Regions from separate parts of the Cupriavidus sp. GW822-FHT03E04 genome, predicted to be linked through region 1. Evidence: predicted binding sites of a transcription regulator. Region 1 holds the regulator's gene; each other region holds the start of a gene.
What was found. The regulator LexA, encoded in region 1, represses DNA repair genes until DNA is damaged. The targets are predictions, from matches to a motif close to ACTGTATNNNNATACAGT.

Region 1 (6,515 bases):
GCGAGACGCTGACCGGGTGGTCGCCAACAACCTTCAGCGGACCATTGGGCAGGCGCACTTGCGCCTTCTCGACCTTGAAGCCTTGGCCAGCCAGGGCTTCAGCGATGTCGGCGTTGGTCACCGAACCGAACAGGCGGCCGTCCACACCCGACTTCTGGGTGATCTGCACGGTCAGGCCATTCAGCTTTTCGCCTTCAGCTTGCGAAGCTGCCAGCTTTTCAGCGGCCGCCTTTTCCAGTTCGGCGCGCTTGACTTCGAACTCGCTGATAGCGGTCTGGGTAGCGCGGCGGGCCTTCTTGTTCGGGATCAGGAAGTTACGGGCGTAGCCGTCCTTCACGCGAACGATGTCACCCAGGTTGCCCAGGTTGATGACTTTTTCAAGCAGAATAATTTGCATCGTGTTTTCTCCTTAACGGACCTAGGGCCGATCAGTTCTTGTGCAGGTCGGTGTAGGGCATCAGCGCGAGGAAACGCGCGCGCTTGATGGCCGTGTCGAGCTGACGCTGATAGTGCGCCTTGGTGCCGGTCAGGCGGGCCGGCGTGATCTTGCCGTTGTCGCCGATGAAATCCTTCAGGGTGTCCAGATCCTTGTAGTCGATCTGTTCCACGCCAGCCACGGTGAAGCGGCAGAAGCGCTTGCGCTTGAACAGCGGGTTTTGCTGTTGGAAGCGCTTCTTGTTCTTGTTGTCACGTTTGACGAATGCCATGATTCAATCCTTTTCGAATGCTTTACATCCAGTGATGTGAAAGACGAGAGCCTTGCTGTTGCGGTGCCTGCGGGCCAGGAATCCTTCGCAGTCGAGCATCGCGCCGAGCGGAGTACGCTCAAGCCGCTGGCCGATCTGACCAATTCCCATGGCGGCGATGGCGAACTCCACCTGCCTGGGCGTTTGCGCCTCGACCGTCTCGCCCGCGTACTGCAAGATGCAGTTGACCACGGGGACCCCGGCCGGGGTGTAACGCAAGGCATCGCGTTCCGCGAGCGTTGCGCAGAGCCTTAACTGGTTCAACGCACTCTCCCGCACCGATGCCCGCACTTGCCGCCGCGGCGATCAACGCCGGCGGCAACCACAACAGTCCGCACTTAGGCGGCCTGGACTTCGCTGGTCTGTTGCGCGGCCTTGCGAGCTTCTTCGCGCTGCACTTCCTTCATCATCGGGGACGGTGCGGTTTCAGCCTTCTTGGTCTGAACGATGAGGTGGCGCAGCACTGCATCGTTGAACTTGAACGCGTGTTCGAGTTCAGCCAGGGTTTCCTTGCCGCATTCGATGTTCAGGCAAACGTAGTGAGCCTTGGCCAGCTTCTGGATCATGTAGGCCATCTGACGGCGACCCCAGTCTTCCACGCGGTGGATCTGGCCTTCCTGGGACGTGACCAGCGTCTTGTAACGCTCGATCATGGCCGGGACTTGTTCGCTCTGGTCCGGATGGACGATAAATACGATTTCGTAATGACGCATTGACGCTCCTTTTGGATAAGCTGCCCGAGCGCCATGTCCGGTGCAGCAAGGTTGAATAGCCTTAAAGTATAGCGTGCTTTTACCATCCGGAGCAAGCCGCCTCAGTTTTCGGTGAATAGCGCCTGCAGCGCCGCCGGATCCTTTGCCAGTCCTGGCTCCCCAGCCAGAGCCAGCGCCAGGAGCACACGCGCCTTATAAGGATTGAGGTCGCCGGCCGAAACAAAAACGCCCGACGCCGGCCGGGGAGGCGCTGGAATCGCCACATGCCCCGCCCCTGTGCGCGAACTGCGCACCACTGCCACGCCGGCGCCGGCAGCATCGGTTAGCGCCTCCACCAGCGACTGGTGAACCGACCCGTTGCCAGCGGCCGCCACGACCAGGCCCGACACGCCCGCCTGCGCCAAGGCATCCACCACGATCCGCCCCGGCTCCGCATAGCTAGCCACGATCTCGACCTGCGGCCATGCGCAAGGGACCGGCCAGGCCTTGGCCGGCAAGCGACTGGGGGTACGCACAAAGCGCACGAGGTTGTCCTGAACAAAACCAATCGGCCCGGATACCGGCGACACAAACGCATTCACCGCCGATGTGTGCGCCTTCATCACGTCGCGCCCCGCGTGAATCTCCTGATTGATCACCAGCAGCACGCCCTTTGCCGTCGCGCCAGCATCCGCCGCTACGCGCACCGCATCCAGCAGGTTCAACGGGCCATCCGCCGACAACGAGGTCGACGGTCGCATCGCAGCCGTCAGCACAACTGGCACCCCACCCACGCAGGCCAGGTGCAGCAGCATGGCCGTCTCCTCCAGGGTATCGGTGCCGTGCGTAATGACGATGCCCGACACATCGGGCTGCGCAGACCAGAACGCCACGCGCTCCACCAGCCTGGACCAGAGCGCGAACGACATGTCCTTGCTATCTACCTGCGCAACCTGCTCGGCTTCGATCCGCGCCACCGTGCCCAGCGCCGGCACCGCATCGAGCAGCGCCGTCACCGGCACCGTCGCCGCCTGGTACTTCGCGCTGCTGGCTGGGTTGGAAGAAGAACCGGCAATGGTGCCGCCGGTAGCGAGCACGACGACACGAGGCAGGAGAGACATGGCGGAAATGAGCTCGGGAGCCCCAGAAAAGTTGAACAGTGCGCAACGCAAGACGCTTCAGGTGCCGCGGATTGTAACCCTCCGCCCACTCGCCACGGCACGCGCCAAGACCCGCGGGACGCACCTGTCAATGCGCAAACTCCCAAAAATTCCGCTTGCACTTCACTCGATACTGTATAAAATCACAGCATACTGTTTAAACATACAGTGCTCTCAAACACCGGCGACCATGGCGACCCTGACACCGCGACAGCAGCAGATTTTCGACTTGATCCGCAGCAGCCTCCAGCACACGGGCTTTCCGCCCACGCGCGCAGAGATCGCCGCCAAGTTCGGCTTCTCCTCACCCAATGCAGCCGAGGAACATTTACGTGCCCTGGCCCGCAAAGGCGTGATCGAGCTCACCCCCGGCGCCTCCCGCGGCATTCGCCTCAAGGTCTCCCGTAGCGACTCCGAGCTACCCGACCAGTTCTCCCTGCCTATGGCTGGCGTCATGCAGCTAACCCTGCCATTGGTCGGGCGCGTCGCGGCCGGCAGCCCGATCCTTGCCGCCGAACACATCGACCGCCAATACCAGGTCGACGCATCGGTGTTCGACGTGCAGCCCGACTACCTCCTCCGGGTGCGTGGTCTCAGCATGCGCGACGCCGGCATCCTCGATGGCGACCTGCTCGCCGTCAAGCGCGCCAGCGAAGCCGCCAACGGCAAGATCGTCGTCGCCCGCCTGGGCGACGACGTCACCGTCAAACGCCTCAACCGCCGCGGCGACACCATCGAGCTGATCGCCGAGAACCCCGACTTCCCCAGCATCATCGTGCAAGCCGGCCGCGAAGAGTTCTCACTAGAAGGCATCGCTGTCGGCCTCATCCGCCCCGGCGCCTTCTGACGAGTGCGGCTGAGGCGGGCGATCCCCGTACAAGCCGACACCCGATTGTGCCAACGCACCCGCGTAGCGGGTACCGCTAACTGTTGTTGCAAGTCACCAGGTGTAGCCATGCTGCCAGCCAACCGCCTCTCCGCCCGTCGCCCCGTCAAGCCCGTGCCCTTTCGCCAATCAAAAGGCGTGCGCATCTACCAGGGCGCGCAACGACGCACCATGGTTGGCAGCATGGCCGCTATCTGCCGAATGCTCGAGCTGGAGGAATCCTCCAAGCTGGCCGGTTAAACAGGTGGCACTAAAAAAAATTTGTGCAGAGTACTAGCCATCCGGCTTTTGGCATTGTATGATCTTGTTCTTCGTCGTTCGGCACCAAGCAGAACGACATCGACGGTGGCTGTAGCTCAGTTGGTAGAGTCCAGGATTGTGATTCCTGTCGTCGTGGGTTCGAGTCCCATCAGCCACCCCAGAATTCTTATTAGTATCAACGGCTTACGCTTTACCTAGTCGTTTCACGATACGAACTTTCCCACGGAAAGCGAAATTTTCCCACGGCGCCGTTTTCGTTTTCTGCACTCGCGCGCGCCAAGATCCCTTCTTCCCCCTCTTGCTGTGGCCCACAGCGGTGGATTATTGCTGCCCACGCGCGCGAGTGGCCTCTGCCCCTCCAGCTGGGCTTTGGTGCCGGACTGCCAGCCTTGGGGTCCTCGACGAGGGCCCGCGAGTTCGGGGGGCGCGCCCGACGGCTCAATTAATCGGCAAGAGGAAAGCCGAAGACATCCCGCTCCAGGTCTTGCTCGAATGCCACCGTCCATGCGGCCCCAGCTCCGCCAGGATAGCGCCGAGCCTCGCCGCCGGCTACACGGGCGACGATGACCTCCCGCAAGATACGATTCGGCCCGCCGCTCAACGGAGTGCCTTCCTCCGCAGCCACATCGAAGTCCTCTCGTACAAATCCATGCAGTGCGCAAGCCGACTCGAAACCCTCGCGCTCATCCACTGGCAGTTCGTGGAATAACTTTTGAACCATGGCTATCTCCCAAAGCCTCGCCCGGATCCGGGCATGAGCATTTCGGACATCCCGGGACCGCTCGGCCATGCCATCTGCAAGGCAATCACGCTCCAGGAAATCGAGTCCCGGCCCTGCGTATCCTTACGCTGCCCGCAGTAGCTTTCGGTCAGGCCAACCGCTCGGCCAAGCGCCAGCGTCTCATCGGCAGAAACGTCGAACATCCTTCGACCTCGGGGAATAGGTCCGTGGCGGAGCGACATGATGATCGTGGCGCCCGGCGCTAGCAGCTCCGCGATCGAGTTCATCGCAATGGGTCGTTCGGTGGCATCCAGATGCATCCATACGGCAGTCAGCAGTATCAGCTCAAAATGCTCTCGCCTGGATCGCATCGCCGACAGGTGTGGCAGTGAATCATCCACCCACTCGATCGGCAATGCCGCGTGAATGCGTTGCCCCTCTCGACGCAATTCGCCCGTGGGTTCCACGGCCACAACCCGATGTCCCAAGCGGGCGAGCGCGGCCGCATCGCGGCCTGACCCTGCTCCGATATCCAGAATATTGCTGAGCTCACGTGGAAATAGGTGCAGTACGTCTCGGTGGATATCGTCGAACTGGAGGCTCTCGTACTGCTGCACCAATGCGGCCGCGTTCTCGCCATATCCGGCAGTACTTGCTGCTGCTTTTCTCATTCATGTCCCCTTCTCACTCCCAATGGGGGCGCTTCTGTGCTCATGTTCGGCAAGAGAGGCAGCGTGCCCCCCACCGACGGCGGATAGCAAGCAGGCGTGTAGTTTGGCATATTTCAATTACTCGTTGCTTGACCCCGACGAGACTTCCCGTAGACCGCCCTGCTATCCCGCCGGCGGTCTTTTTTTTTGACGGATGCCCCAGGCGGCTCCGATTCACATCCTGAATTGCCAGCCCCCTAGAGGCGCGACGCCGGAATGGCGATGGTTCGCATCGCTTGCGACGCCTGTGGCACAGTATCGCGCTATGCGCCCTCCGTGCGACGGGGTGCTTTCCTTACGTCTACTTGGGAACCTTGGATATGGCCGGCACCAGCCTGCTTCTGCTGATCGACGACATCGCCTCCATCCTCGACGATGTAGCCACCATGAGTAAAGTGGCGGCCAAGAAAACAGCCGGCGTACTAGGCGACGACCTGGCCTTGAATGCGCAGCAGGTCAGCGGCGTGAAGGCAGAGCGCGAATTACCCGTTGTGTGGGCTGTAGCGTTGGGGTCCTTTCGCAACAAGGTGATTCTGGTGCCGGCAGCTCTGGCGATCAGCGCTGCCGTGCCCGCAGCCATCGTGCCACTGCTGATGGCTGGCGGCGCCTTTCTTTGCTACGAGGGATTCGAGAAGATTGCGCACCGTTTCCTGCATAGCGATTCCACTCAGGGACAAACCGATTCCGAAGCGTCACAAGCGGCAAATCCCGAGACGGATATGGCTGCCTATGAGCAAGCCAAGATTCGCGGTGCGGTGCGCACTGATTTCATCCTGTCGGCGGAGATCATCGTGATCTCGCTCGGGACGGTATCCGGTGCGACATTCGGCACCCAGGTGGCCGTGTTGTCGACCATCTCTTTGATCATGACAGTGGGCGTCTACGGCCTGGTGGCGGGCATCGTCAAGTTGGACGATGCTGGCCTGTATCTTAGCCAGAAGGCTTCCGCCGGCGCGCGAGCCATTGGCCGCGGCATCCTGCGCCTGGCGCCTTGGTTGATGCGCACGCTGTCCGTGATCGGCACAGCGGCGATGTTCCTGGTGGGGGGCGGGATTCTGGTACACGGTATTCCTGCCGTGCATCATCTGGCAGGGCCCACGACTGAGATGCTGGCTGGGGTACCTATGATCGGAGCAGGCCTGGGAATGCTAGGCCCGGTATTGATCAATGCACTGACGGGCATCGTAGCGGGTGCACTGGTCACGGCTATAGTCGCCATTGCGAAACTTGGCATGCGCGCCCTGCGACCATCGGCGAGCTAATTTATTTCTTGCTTTCGAGATATTCGAAAGCAGATGCCGCAAAAGCAAAACCCCCCAGTACTTTCGTACTGGGGGGT
Region 2 (6,515 bases), on a different contig from region 1:
CAAACACTCAGGCAAACAAGCCATGCAGGAACCAGCGGTACTCGCCGCTTTCCTCACGCCCGGGGCGCTGGCGATAGACCCAGCAACGCAGCCCGTCCGCCCGTTGCGCAACGAAGTAATCGCGCGTGGCCAACGCGCCGTCCCACCAGCCGGATTCGATGCGCTCCGGCCGCGAGAGCAACGTCAATGGCCCGCCGTGACAAGGCCGATGGCGCTGCACAGTCAGTGCCACGGGTTGCGCCATCAGCCACAGCGGACGCTCCGGCATGCCCGCCGGGGCACGCTGCGGCTCGCGCGGCGCGCGCGCAGGCATCTCATCCACCGGGCACCAGCGGTTGGCGCGCTCGGGCCGGTGGTCGGCCAGCGGCTGCGGTTGCAGCACGTTCTCCCGGCCCAGGCGCGCCATCAGCGTATCGAGCACGCGGCCCAGCTCCGCCGGCGTGCCGCCCGGCTCGGGAAACAGCGCATCGCTCTGCGCCACGCAGGCCTGGACCGACTCCACCACCAGCAGCAGGCTCACCGCCGGCACGCGGAACTGCACCTTGTCCAGCCGCTCCTGCAACAGCTTGGACAAATGCGCCGGATCGCGGCTGGGCTGCGCCAGGCTGATCGTCACCGGCGTTGCCTGCGTCTCGGCGCCCAGCCGGTAGCGCTCATGCTCCAGCCGCAGCACCAGATGCGTCACGCCCGCCTGCTGCAGGGCCAGCCAGCCGGCCAGCGCCAGCAGCAAACGCTGCGCGCCCGCCATCACGCCCTGCACGGATTCGGTCCGGCCTGGCAGCTCCATGCGCTGCGAGAAGGTCGCGGGCGCGCTGAACCACGTAAAGCGCACCGGCACCTCGCCATAGGCCTGGTCCAGCCGCGCCAGCAGGTCCGGCCCCAGCCGGCGCCGCAGGCCGGCACGCGGCAGGCCCCGCACCTCGCCCACGGTCCGGCAGCCGATGCCATCGAGCCAGCCATCGTCCGCCAGCCCTTGCAACATGCCCACCGGCAGCCGGTCCAGCAGCCGCGCCATGCGCTGCGGCCCCACCGCGCGCCGCGCCGGACGCACCAGCCCGCCCCGGCGATCCCGCCGCAGCGGCTGCGCCGCCAGCCACGCCGCCCCGAAGGCCGTCGGCCCGCAGCCCAGCTGCAGGAACACCCCCAGCCGCCGCACCCGCGCATACACCGCCCGGCACAACGCAAGATGGCCGCCAAACAACCGCAGGCTGGCCCCGGCATCGATCATCACGGTAGCCACCCCGGCATCGGGATGCACCGTGACATGCGGCGTGAAATGCAGCAACGCCAGCGCCAGCGCCGTCATCACCTGCGCCTCGGCCGCCGGCTCGCGCTGCAGTTGCACCACCTGCGCCGACAACGCCTGCACGCCGCCCCGCCGCATCCCCGCCTGCACCCCCAGCGCCACCGCCGGGCCGTTGGCCAGCACCACCCGCTCGCGCTCCATCACCGCCACCGGCACGCTGTGGTGCAGCAGGCCAGCGCAGGCGCGGAGCGCGGCGGGCTCAGGCCAGTTCGGCTGCAGCGCGTCCAGCGACAGGCGCGGCAGATGCACCGCGATCCAGTACGACATGGGCTTGCTCTCCCGCAACGGCTTGGGAAACCGGGGCATTCAGGGGGACCGGCATCGACGGGGCCGGCGCCGCCGCAGGCGGCGTGGCCATGGCCGGCACCGCCACCATCTCGCCCAGCGGCAGCACCAGCGGCGTATCGCGCACCGGGCCGCGCCGTTTGTGGAACGTGACCGACACGGCATTGCCCGGCGCCGGCGACAACAGCAGCCGCAGCACCGCCGGCGACGACTCGCGCAGCACGCTGGCCGGCCGGCACGCCCACACCACGGCGTCTCCTGCCTGCGCCAGCACCTGCAAGCGCCGCAGCGCCTCGGGACGCGCCGTGGGCAGCCACACCATCACCCCGCCAAAGGCCTGGCTGCGCAGCACCTGCTCCGCCGCCCACAGCACATCCGCCTGCGCCGCGGCCCGGCCCGCGCCAGCGGGCGGGCGCACCCAGTACAACTGGCGCGCCGGCAAACCCCATTCGGCCAAGCACGTTGCATTGGGCTGGTGCGGCGGCCCGATCAGCGCCATCCGGCGCTGCGCCGCGGCCAGCGCCAGCAAGGCCGGGCGCAGCAGCCGCAACTCGCCCACGCCGGGGTCGGCCAGCAGCAGCTCTGTGAGCGCGCCCACCGGCCAGCCACCGCCGGGCAACTCGGCCGAGAGCGCGTCATGGCCGGTCGGCAAGGCCGGCACGCTGCCCGCCCGGCCCAGATGGCCAAGCTGCCCCGCCCGCCACAGGCCGGGATAGCGTTGCTCCAGTGCGTCCAGCGCCCCCTGCCGGTCGGCCACGGGCGGCTGCGCCAAAGGCGAATCGCCCGATGTATCGGGCGATAGGGGAAAGAGTTCGGCGATCATGTGATGCGTGCGGCTCAGTCCGAGGGGACTGACAGGAAGTTTCCGGGTACTGTATGTTTATACAGTACCACGGATGCGCGCAAGGGTGAAGCAATGGGGATGCCGAACCATGGAAATTGATCATGGTTAGCGGCGCCGTGCTGCATCGGTGGCATGAGAATATGCTGCCATCGCAATGACTTCCCGCCATGATGACGATCGCTCGCCTGCTCTGCTTCCCGCTGATTGCCTTGCTCGCCGTCAGCGCAAGCGCTGCCGCTCCCGACGAAGAATCCCTGGGCAGGGCCGAGGGCTATCCACCGGCTCGCAGCCTGAAGCAAGCCTACACGGAGCCCTATCTCGTCGGTTCGTTCAGCGCGATGGACAGCTTCAATCCGGCCTGTGCGCTCGCTCCGGCAGACGATCCGCTTGCGCTGAAGAAGGCCGCCATCGAGACGCCGTTCAGTTACCGCTTTCGTGGCCGCCAGCTGACACTGGACGACTACATGCAGCGACAGCGTGCCACTGGACTTCTGGTCGTGAAGGACGGCGAGATTGTCGCGGAACGCTACAACTACATGCGCAGCGCCGACATGCGGATGCTCTCCAACTCGATGGCCAAGACCATTACCGCGCTGGCGATCGTCAAGGCGCAGGAAGAGGGCTTCATCCGCTCGCTGGATGACACCGCCGAGACCTACGCGCCCCAACTCAAGGACACGCTGTACGGACAGACCCGAATCGTGAATCTGATGCGCATGTCCTCGGGCGCACGGTTTATCGAGGACTACTCGGAGCACGACGATCGGGCCAGGTTCAACGATGCCGTGCGCCGGGTTGGGGTTGCTCAGGCCGCCCGGCTGATCACGGCGCGCAGCGATCCCGAAGGGCAGCGCTTCAACTATGCCGGGGCCCAGACCCAGATCCTGGGGCTGGTGTTGCGCGGCGCCACGCGCCGCACGCTCTGTGACTACGTCGATGAGAAGCTATGGAAGCCGATCGGCGCCCAGGCGCAGGCGACCTGGCTGGTGAACCCGGCCGACCAGGACGTGTTCGCGCAAGGCGCCTTTAACGCCACGCTGCACGACTACGCCCGCCTGGGCTTGATGATGGCAACCGATGGGCTGGTGAGGGGCACTGCCGTGGTATCACGTGACCACCTGCTCGCGATGACGGACGCAACACGGCAACCCGAAGCATTTCGGCCAGGGCACATGCAGTACCACGGCAGCACCTACTACGGTTATGGCCTGCAGACCTGGATCCTGCCCGGCAGTCACCGCCGCTTTGCCCTTCTGGGTGTCTACGGGCAGGCCATCTTCGTAGATCCCGCATTGAACCTGGTGGTGGTGCATACCGCGGTCGGCAAGGATGCCGCGGGCGACGCGAGCGGCGCCCACCTTGGCGCGGAACGCGATGCGCTGCTGCGTGGCATCGTATCGGCCTATGGCGACTGGTAGAAACGTGGATTGCCCCGGGTGTGCGCCTTGGGTCGACCGTTGTCGCGGACCCGGTCAATGCAGCAGGGCATCTTCAAAAGCCATCTGCTCCGCCACATCAAACAGCGCCCCAAGGCTCGCCGTCCCCGCGGCCGCCATCCCGTCATCGCTGCCCGCCCCCCGCACGGCATCCAGGCTGCGCCGCATCCCGGCTACCGCCGCGCCCGGCAACAACGTGGTCAGGCTGACCCGGCGAACCCCCAGTTCGCGCAGCCGCTCCAGCGAAACATTCGCGGCCGACGGGCTTGGCGCCAGCCCGGTCCCGGCGCTCAGCGTCACCGGGATATCCAGCGCGCGCACCAGCCGGGCGATATCGTCCTCGGTGCGCGGCGCAATGGGCAGCAGCATATCGGCGCCCGCCGCCTGATACGCCCTTGCCCGGAGGATGACCTGCTCGGTGGTTTCGCAGGCAAATGCGTCCGTGCGGGCAATGATCATGAAGTTGCTGTCGCGCCTGGCGCGCTGCGCGGCGTCGATCTTGGCGAGCATCTCGCCAAGCGGCGCCACGTCCTTGGCCGCCGCCGAGCCCCAGCGCCTTGGCACCACCTGGTCCTCGATGTTCAAGCCGGCCGCGCCGGCTTCCTCGAACAGTTCCACGGCGTAGTGGACACCGCGCGGGTTGCCATAGCCGGCGTCCGCATCGGCGGTGATGGGAATGGATGAGGCGCGGGTCAGCCGCCGGCAGTGCTCCACGCATTCCGTCAGCGTGAGCAGGCCGATGTCCGGCACGCCCAGCAGGCTGTACGACAGCATGGCGCCGCTGATGCAGGCGCTCTGGTAACCCGCCTGCTCCACCAGCCGCAGGCTGAAGATATCGTGGACGGCAGGCGCCACGACGAACGATTCCCGTTGCAGCAGCGTGCGCAGGGATGCGGCCTTTTGAACCGGGGCAATACGTGGCATGGACTTAGGATCGCGAGGATAGGTGGGAAATCATGGGGATGGTCACTCCTTGGGCATGCCGTCGGCCAGCTTGCGCATCATGGGCTTGCGCGCGGCGATTTCCCGGGCCCAGTCGTCTCCCGGCAGGTAGGCCAGCACCGGCGCATCGTTGCCGGCCTTCTTCAGGTACTCCGGATCCTTGAGGGTCGCCCGGATGGCCGCGCGCAGCTTCTCCACGATGGCTGGCGGCACGCCCGCGGGCACCGCGATCCCCCGCTCGGCCGGCATCACATCGTCAAAGCCTTGCTCCCGGGCCGTGGGCACGTCGGGCAGCGAAGCGGCTCGCGTCTCCCCCATCTGCGCGATAATCTTCAGCGGCACGGCCTCCTTGCCCGCATCCTGCAGCTCGCCCGTGGTGACCGCCGCAAAATCGATATGCCCGCCAAACAAAGCCGTCTTGGATTGCGCCGTCCCGTTATAGGGGATGTCGGTGACCTTGACGCCCGCCACGTTCTGCAATTGCAGTAGCGCCAGGTGCCCGTTCGTCCCGACCCCGTTGTGACCGAAAGACAGCGACGCCGGCTTCTTCTTCAACGCCGCCACCACATCCTTCAGGTTGTTGTACGGGCTATCCTTGCGCGTCACCAGGATGGTCGGGTCGCTCAGCACCCGGGCGACCAGCCGCAGCGCGGCCGGATCGAAGCTGGTCTTCCGGTACAGCGGCGAGAACGCCATGGCCGGCAGGTTGACCACGCCAACGGTGTAGCCGTCCGGCGCCGCGCGCATCAGGCTGAGGCTGGAGATCTCGCCGGCGGCGCCGGGCTTGTTCTGCACCACCAGGCTGGCGTTTGCGCCAAGGTAGCGCTGGATGAACGGCGCCATCGTGCGCGCCATGGTATCGGTGCCGCCGCCGGCGGCAAACCCGACATAGACCTGGATGGGATGATCGCTGGGCCATTCCGCCTTGGCCGGCGTCGCCGCCAGGCCCGTTGCGAACAGAAGCAACGCGCCCAGCGTGTGGATTGCGTGATGCGCCTTGCATGCCTTGAGCCCGTGCCGCATGATCTTTCCCTCTCCCAGCCGATATTGACAATGGCCAGACGATACGTACCTCCCGCGCGGGAAGAAAGCGACAAATCCTCACGTCCCCCGGTGAGATTTTGGAATGACCGCACGCGAGCCGGGCATCAAACGCACTGCCGGGCCAAGGCATCGCCATGACACTCAAGCAGCTGGAAGCGTTCTACTGGGCCGCAAAACTCGGCAGTTTTTCTGTCGCCGCCGCGCGGCTGCATGTCACGCAGTCGTCGCTGTCAAAGCGCATCGCCGAGCTGGAAGACGATCTGGGAAAAGCCTTGTTCGACCGTACCGGGCAACGCTCGGTGATCACCGACGCGGGCGAGCGCCTGCTTGAGCATGCCGCCCAGATCCTCGACATCGAAAGCCGCATCCGCGCGGACCTGGACATGGCAAGCGCGCTGCGCGGGAGCTGCCGCTTCGGCATCAGCGAGCTGGTGGCGTCCACCTGGTTTCCGAGCCTGGTCGCGCGGGTGCGCGAACTGCACCCGAACCTGGTGCTGGAGCCACAGGTGGACCTGACGCTCAACCTGGAGCGCAAGCTGGAGCGCGGCGAGCTGGACTTCGCGATCATTCCAGGCCCCTGCACCTCGCCCAACCTGTCGCAGGAGAAGGTCGGCGAGCTGGCGTACAAGTGGATGGCGGCGCCACAGCGGCTGGCTGG
Region 3 (6,515 bases), on a different contig from region 1:
AGCGCGTAGCCGTGCATCACCACCAGGTCCACGCCGCACATGGTCGCGGCCAGGATGGCAAGCTGGGGCCCGAGCGCATGGGCCGGATCGATGAACTGCGGCAACACCGCCACCATGAAGATGATGCCCTTGGGGTTGGTCACATTGGTTAGCAAGCCCGTGGCAAAACGCCGGCGCGGACTCAGCGCGGCGACGCGCGGCGCTTCCGTACCCGGCACGGCATCGTCCTGGCCGCCGTCCACCCGCGCGCGCCATTGCTGCACGCCGATATAGATCAGGTAGAGCGCACCGATCGTCTTGACCACGGCAAAGGCGTGCTCGGAGGCCACCAGCAGCGCGCCCAGGCCACCGCCAGCCACCAGCAGGATGATGACCAGCCCGGTCTGCAAGCCAAAGATCGTGGTGGTGGTCTTGCGCAGGCCATAGGACAGGCCATGGCTCATCGACAGCACCGCGCCGGATCCCGGCGACACGGCAATCACCCAACAGGCCGCGAAATAGGCCAGCCAAACATCCCAACGCATTGCGTTACTCCTTGAAAATAAACTGTCTTGAATCTGCCTGGAAGCCTGGAAGCCTGGAGCGCCCAGGTCAGAACGGATGGAAGCCCGTCAGGAACTGGTCTATCTGTTCCGCCTGGCGCTGGTCGCGCGCGGCCTCTCCCGCCTCCAGCACGACCGCCTGGTAGACGTGCACGCCCGACGCCACCAGCCGCGCCGTCAGCCTGCGTGGCGACTGGTCCTGCGGCGATACCGCGGCTACCTGCACCTCCACGCCCTCGAGCGCCACGGCCGGCGATGCGGCCGACATCACCGTTACCTTGCGGGTCTTGACCGCTTCGGCGGGATGCGGCCCGAGGTTGCCGAGCAAGCCCTTCTGCATGGAATCCAGCGCCGCCTGCCGCAACTCGGCGTCATCGGCGGGCAAGGTCACCACGCCCACGGCGAACAAGGTCTCGTCGACCCGGGCCGCGTCCATCGTCATGGGCAGCTTGCGCCCGGCAATCGCCACCTCGCGCGCAGCGCCGGATGGCTTGCCGGGATAGAGCGCCGCGTAGGCGCCTTCGTTGGACTGGATGGTGCGCCAGTCATAGCGGGGTGAACAGGCGATCAGCCCGGCGCCGAGCGCGCCCAGGACGATGGCTTTGGCAAGCAGGGACTGCGGCAAGCGGAAGAACCGTGGAAACCAGGCGTGGGGCATCAGGGCGGCGAATGCGGAAATAAGCCGCTATTATCGTAGAACCCGCGTGCCAGCGCTCATCCACATTGCCCGCCAATGCAAACCCAGCCATCGATCCAGCCAATGCAGCCATCCCCCCGGGGTGTCTTTGGCACCGCACGCCGTACCGGCGCGGCGATGCTCGGCGCCATGCTGGTCGCGGCAAGCACGAGCGCCCTGGCCGCCACGGCCCACCTGCCCCCCGTCAACGATCTCGCCGCCCAGGCCTCCGCTGCGGCCAGCCGGGGCGAGCCCCTGGTGGTGCTGGTGACACTGCCGGGCTGCGTGTACTGCGAAACGGTGCGCCGCAACTATCTCGGCCCGCAAGCCGCGGCGGGAGAAATCGAGGCGCGCGAGCTCGACATGACCGCCGACACGCCGCTGCGCAACACCGATGGCAGCATGACCACCGCGCGGGAATGGGCCCGCAGCCGCAATGTGGCGGTAGCGCCCACGGTGCTCTTCCTCGACGCGCGCGGCCGCTCCCTGGCCACGCCGCTGCGCGGCATGCAGCCCGATTTCTATGGCGCCTACCTTGAGCAGGCGCTGGACCAAGCCCGCTCGGCCTTGGCAAGCAAGGCGCATTGAGGCGCACAATGGCGCACCCGACTGCGGCCAATCGTCGCATCCGCGGCGGCTCGGTGAATGCAGCCGGCAGCGCCTCGGCAGCGGCAGTAGAATAGTGGCTTGTCTGACCTGTCGGCGAGCATCATGACGACCTCCGCTTCCCCCACCGCACCCACCCCGGCAAGCACCGCCTCGCGCAAGCTGTGGCCTGTGATCGCCGCCGTGCTGCTGGTTGCCGTGCTGGGCTGGTTCGGCTATCGTGCCATCGCCCCCGCCAATGCGGCGCCGCCCGCCACGTTCACGCTGCTGTCCGGCGAAAAAGTCAGCACCGCCGATCTCAAGGGCAAGGTCTACCTGGTCAACTTCTGGGCCACCAGCTGCGTCACCTGCGTCAAGGAAATGCCGGACATGGTCCGCACCTATGACAAGTTCAAGGACAAGGGCCTGGAGTTCGTCGCCGTGGCAATGAGCTATGACCCGCCCATGTACGTGATGAATTATGCGCAAACGCGCAAGCTGCCGTTCAAGGTGGCAATGGATTCCGACGGCGCGGCCGCCAAGGCATTCGGCGAAGTGCAGCTGACCCCGACCACCTTCGTGATCGACAAGGACGGCCATATCCTCAAGCGCTATGTGGGCGAGCCCGAGTGGGACGCGCTGCACAAGCTGCTCGACGGCGCGCTCGCCAAGGCGGCCTGAGCCACTGACTGGCCCACTGACTGGCCCGCCGCCTCCGCCCAGAAAGGTGCCTTCCATGGCACCTTTTTTTATTGCCGGGCGCCGTCGCGCAATGCCCGGCTTGCGCAGCACGGCTGTATGGATATACAGTTGCCAGCAGCTTTCCCCGCCCATGCCGGCCAGCGCACTTGCGCCCGGCATCCCCTAAGGCCCCCGCTCCGTGTTACTCGATCCCGATCCCAGCGCCGTGCTTTGCGACGCACCCGCCGTCAAGCAGCCCGATACCGTGGATGCCGCCGCCCCCGACACGCCGGCCTACCTGTCCACCCTGAACCCGGAACAGCGCGCGGCCGTGACGCACGAGCCCGCCGCGCCGCTGCTGATCATCGCCGGTGCCGGCTCGGGCAAGACCAACACGCTGGCGCACCGCGTTGCCCATCTGGTGCTGGGCGGCGCAGACCCGCGCCGCATCCTGCTGCTGACGTTCTCGCGCCGCGCGGCGTCGGAGATGGGGCGGCGGGTCGAGCGCATCGTCGACCAGGCGCTGGGCATGCAAGCCTGCGGGGCGGGGCGCGCGGCACTCACATGGTCCGGCACCTTCCACGCCATCGGCGCGCGCCTGCTGCGCGAGTACGCGGAAACGCTTGGCCTGTCGCCCAGCTTCACCATCTGCGATCGCGGCGACGCCGCCGACCTGATGAACGTGGTGCGGCACGACCTGGGCCTGTCGGCCCAGGCTTCGCGGTTCCCGCGCAAGGAAACCTGCCTGTCGATCTACTCGCGCGTGGTCAACACGCAGGCGCCGCTCGAAGACGTGCTCAAGCAATGGTTCCCACGCTATGCCATGTGGACGGATGCGCTGCGCGGACTATTTGCCGGCTATGTGCAAGCCAAGCAAAAGCAGCAGGTGCTCGACTACGACGACCTGCTGCTCTACTGGGCGCAGGCACTGGCCGAGCCCGCGCTGGCGCAGGACATGGGCGCGCGCTTCGACCACGTGCTGGTGGACGAATACCAGGACACCAATGCGCTGCAGGCTGCCATCCTGCTCGCGCTCAAGCCCGACGGGCGCGGCCTGACGGTAGTGGGCGACGATGCCCAGTCGATCTACGCCTTCCGTGGCGCCACGGTGCGCAATATCCTCGATTTTCCCGCGCAGTTCACGCCGGCCGCGGACATGGTCACGCTGTCGCAGAACTACCGCTCCACCCAGCCCATCCTGGCCGCCGCCAACGCGGTGATCGGGCTGGCGGCCGAGCGCTATACCAAGGACCTGTGGTCGGAGCGCGGCTCGGCCGAGAAGCCGGAGATCGTGGTGGTCAACGACGAGGCGGACCAGGCCCGCTATGTGGTCGAGCAGATCCTCTCGCGGCGCGAGGCCGGGCTGGCGCTGCTGTCGCAGGCGGTGCTGTTCCGCGCCGCCGACCACAGCGCGCAGCTGGAGATCGAGCTGGTCCGGCGCAATATCCCGTTCGTGAAATTCGGCGGCTTGAAGTTCCTGGAATCCACGCACGTGAAGGATGTGCTGGCGGTGGTGCGCTGGCTGGAAAATCCGCGCGACCGCATGGCAGGCTTCCGCAGCCTGCAGCTATTGCCGGGCGTGGGGCCCAAGACTGCCGCTCGCGTGCTCGATGCGGTGGAAATCGCCACCGAGCCGCTATTTGCCCTGGAGTCCTTTGAGGCGCCGCCAGCCGCCGCCGAGGCCTGGCCCGACCTGCTGGCGCTGGCGCGCAGCCTGATGGCCCCGGCTGCGCCGTGGCCCTCCGCCTTCGAGCAGGTGGTGGCGTGGTACCAGCCGCACCTTGAGCGCCTGCACGACGACGCGCCCGCGCGCGCTGCGGACCTGCAGCAACTGGAGCGTATCGCCGCCACCTACGCGTCGCGCGAGCGCTTCCTGACGGAACTCACGCTCGACCCGCCGGACGCATCGAGCGACGAATCCGGCGTGCCGCTGCGCGACGAGGATTACCTGATCCTGTCCACCATCCACTCGGCCAAGGGCCAGGAATGGAAGGCCGTCTATGTGCTCAATGCCGTCGACGGCTGCATGCCTTCGGACCTGGCCACCGGCACCACCGAGGAAATCGAGGAAGAGCGCCGGCTGCTATATGTCGCCATGACCCGCGCCCGCGACCACCTCGACATCGTGGTGCCGCAGCGGTTCTATGTGCACCAGCAGACCGCCTATGGCGACCGCCATGTCTACGCCTCGCGCACGCGCTTTCTGCCTAACCGCGTGATGCCGCTGTTCCACAGCCGGTCCTGGCCGCCGCCCCCGCCGGTGGCGGACGCGCCGGCCAAGGCGCCGCTGCCCAGGCTCGACCTGGCCGGGCGCATGCGCGATATGTGGAAATGAGGCTGCGCGGCCAAGGCGCGTGTCAGTTGACCGCCGCGCCAGCCGTGCGCACCACCTCCACCAGCGCGCCGGCGCGCAGTTGCGCGGCAATGACTTCGATGTCGTCGGTCATGTAGCGATCCATCGCCAGGAACGGCACGCATTCGCGCACGAAGGCAAAGACCGCGCGGCCCGCCGGCGACAGGCTTTCCACCGCGCCGGCCAGCTCGGCGGCCTGGCAGGCTGCGAGCAGTTCCACGGCGAGGATGTACTGGTTGTTGTCGATGATGCGGCGCGCATTGCGCGCGCCGATCAGGCCCATGCTCACCACGTCCTGGTTGTCGCCGTTGGACGGCACGCTCTGGATGCTGGCCGGGCTGCAGATGGTGCGGTTCTCGGCGATCAGCGCGGTGGCCGGATACTGCGCGCCGGCAAACCCGCAGCTCAGGCCCTCGTTGGCGGCCGCCAGGAAAGCCGGCAAGCCGTTATTCAGGTGCGGGCTGAGCAGGCGGTTGAGGCGGCGCTCCGACACCACGCCAAGCTGCGTGGCCGCGATGGCGAGGAAGTCCATGGCGAACGCGACTTGCTGGCCGTGGAAATTGCCGCCGTGGAACAGCTCGCCGTCGTCGAAGAACAGCGGATTGTCGTTGGACGAATTCAGCTCGCGCTCGACCACGGTGGCGCAGTGCCCCAGCGTGTCGCGCACCGCGCCCAGCACCTGCGGGATGCAGCGCAGCGTGTAGGCCTTTTGGATAAACACACCGGTGCCGGTGTTCTTCTCGTCGCCGGCGCGGGTCTTCATTTCCCCCGCCAGCTGGCCATGCCCTGAGAGGCGCGTGGAACCCGCCAGCAGCGCGCGCAGGTTGGCCGCTGATTGCACCTGGCCCGGATGCGGCTTGGCAATGTCGTGGCCGTGGGTCATGAAGGCGTCGGCCGAGGCGTTGAGCCCTTCCAGCGCCAGCGCCGCGATGATCTCGGCCTGCGTCACCTGGGCGCGCATGGTTTCCAGCAGCAGGCACGCCATGCCGGTCATGGCCGAGGTGCCGTTGATCAGGGCCAGCCCTTCCTTGTGGGACAGCTTGATCGGCTCGATGCCATGCTCGCGCAACACCTGCGCGGTGGGCGCGGTGGTGCCGTCGGCCAGCAGCACCTTGCCTTCGCCGATCAGCGTGATGGCGATATGCGACAGCGGCGCGAGGTCGCCGCTGGCGCCGAGCGAGCCCACCTGCGGCACGGCGGGCGTGACGCCCGCCTCGACATAACGCAGCAATTGCTCGATCACCAGCGGGCGTACCGCCGAATAGCCCCGCGCCAGCGCATTGGCGCGCGCAACCATCATCGCGCGCACCTCTTCGCGCCCGAACAACGGGCCCACGCCGGCGCAGTGGCTGCGCAACAGGTTCTCCTGCAGGGCGCCGGCATGCTCGATATCCACCCAGTTATGCACCAGCTCGCCAAAGCCGGTGGACACGCCATAGATGGGGATATTGGACGAGGCAAGTTCCTCGAAACGCGCACGCGCATCCGCCACATGGGCACGCGCAGCCGGGTCCAGGCTGGCCGGGCGACGGCCTCGCGCCACCTGCGCCAGCGCCGCGGCGGTGAGTTGCTGGCCATCGACCTCGACGGCCGTGCCGCCCAGGCGGCTGGATGCGTGCTGGCTGGATACCTCGTTCATTGCGTGTTCCGGGTGAGCTGTTCGGGCCCGCGAGTGTAT

Region 2: the regulator LexA is predicted to act here: its motif matches at 2,463-2,480, upstream of imuA (translesion DNA synthesis-associated protein ImuA).
Region 3: the regulator LexA is predicted to act here: its motif matches at 2,597-2,614, upstream of AC1RQC_RS23545 (ATP-dependent helicase).

The regions. Positions count from the first base shown of each region.
Region 1 is NZ_JBXANI010000001.1:478,884-485,398, forward strand. It holds gene rplI (50S ribosomal protein L9) at 1-397, opposite strand, end outside; gene rpsR (30S ribosomal protein S18) at 429-707, opposite strand; gene priB (primosomal replication protein N) at 711-1,010, opposite strand; gene rpsF (30S ribosomal protein S6) at 1,085-1,459, opposite strand; gene AC1RQC_RS02125 (asparaginase) at 1,561-2,559, opposite strand; gene lexA (transcriptional repressor LexA) at 2,789-3,445, shown strand; gene AC1RQC_RS02135 (hypothetical protein) at 3,554-3,724, shown strand; tRNA gene AC1RQC_RS02140 (tRNA-His) at 3,830-3,905, shown strand; gene AC1RQC_RS02145 (hypothetical protein) at 4,188-4,466, opposite strand; gene AC1RQC_RS02150 (class I SAM-dependent methyltransferase) at 4,469-5,137, opposite strand; gene AC1RQC_RS02155 (DUF808 domain-containing protein) at 5,497-6,438, shown strand.
Region 2 is NZ_JBXANI010000046.1:10,322-16,836, reverse strand. It holds gene AC1RQC_RS38580 (Y-family DNA polymerase) at 8-1,573, opposite strand; gene imuA (translesion DNA synthesis-associated protein ImuA) at 1,506-2,414, opposite strand; gene AC1RQC_RS38570 (serine hydrolase domain-containing protein) at 2,603-3,853, shown strand; gene AC1RQC_RS38565 (isocitrate lyase/PEP mutase family protein) at 3,908-4,795, opposite strand; gene AC1RQC_RS38560 (tripartite tricarboxylate transporter substrate binding protein) at 4,838-5,836, opposite strand; gene AC1RQC_RS38555 (LysR family transcriptional regulator) at 5,992-6,515, shown strand, end outside.
Region 3 is NZ_JBXANI010000016.1:90,681-97,195, reverse strand. It holds gene AC1RQC_RS23565 (LysE family transporter) at 1-524, opposite strand, end outside; gene AC1RQC_RS23560 (hypothetical protein) at 592-1,200, opposite strand; gene AC1RQC_RS23555 (thioredoxin fold domain-containing protein) at 1,303-1,806, shown strand; gene AC1RQC_RS23550 (TlpA disulfide reductase family protein) at 1,930-2,484, shown strand; gene AC1RQC_RS23545 (ATP-dependent helicase) at 2,750-4,819, shown strand; gene cmdF (tyrosine 2,3-aminomutase) at 4,842-6,476, opposite strand.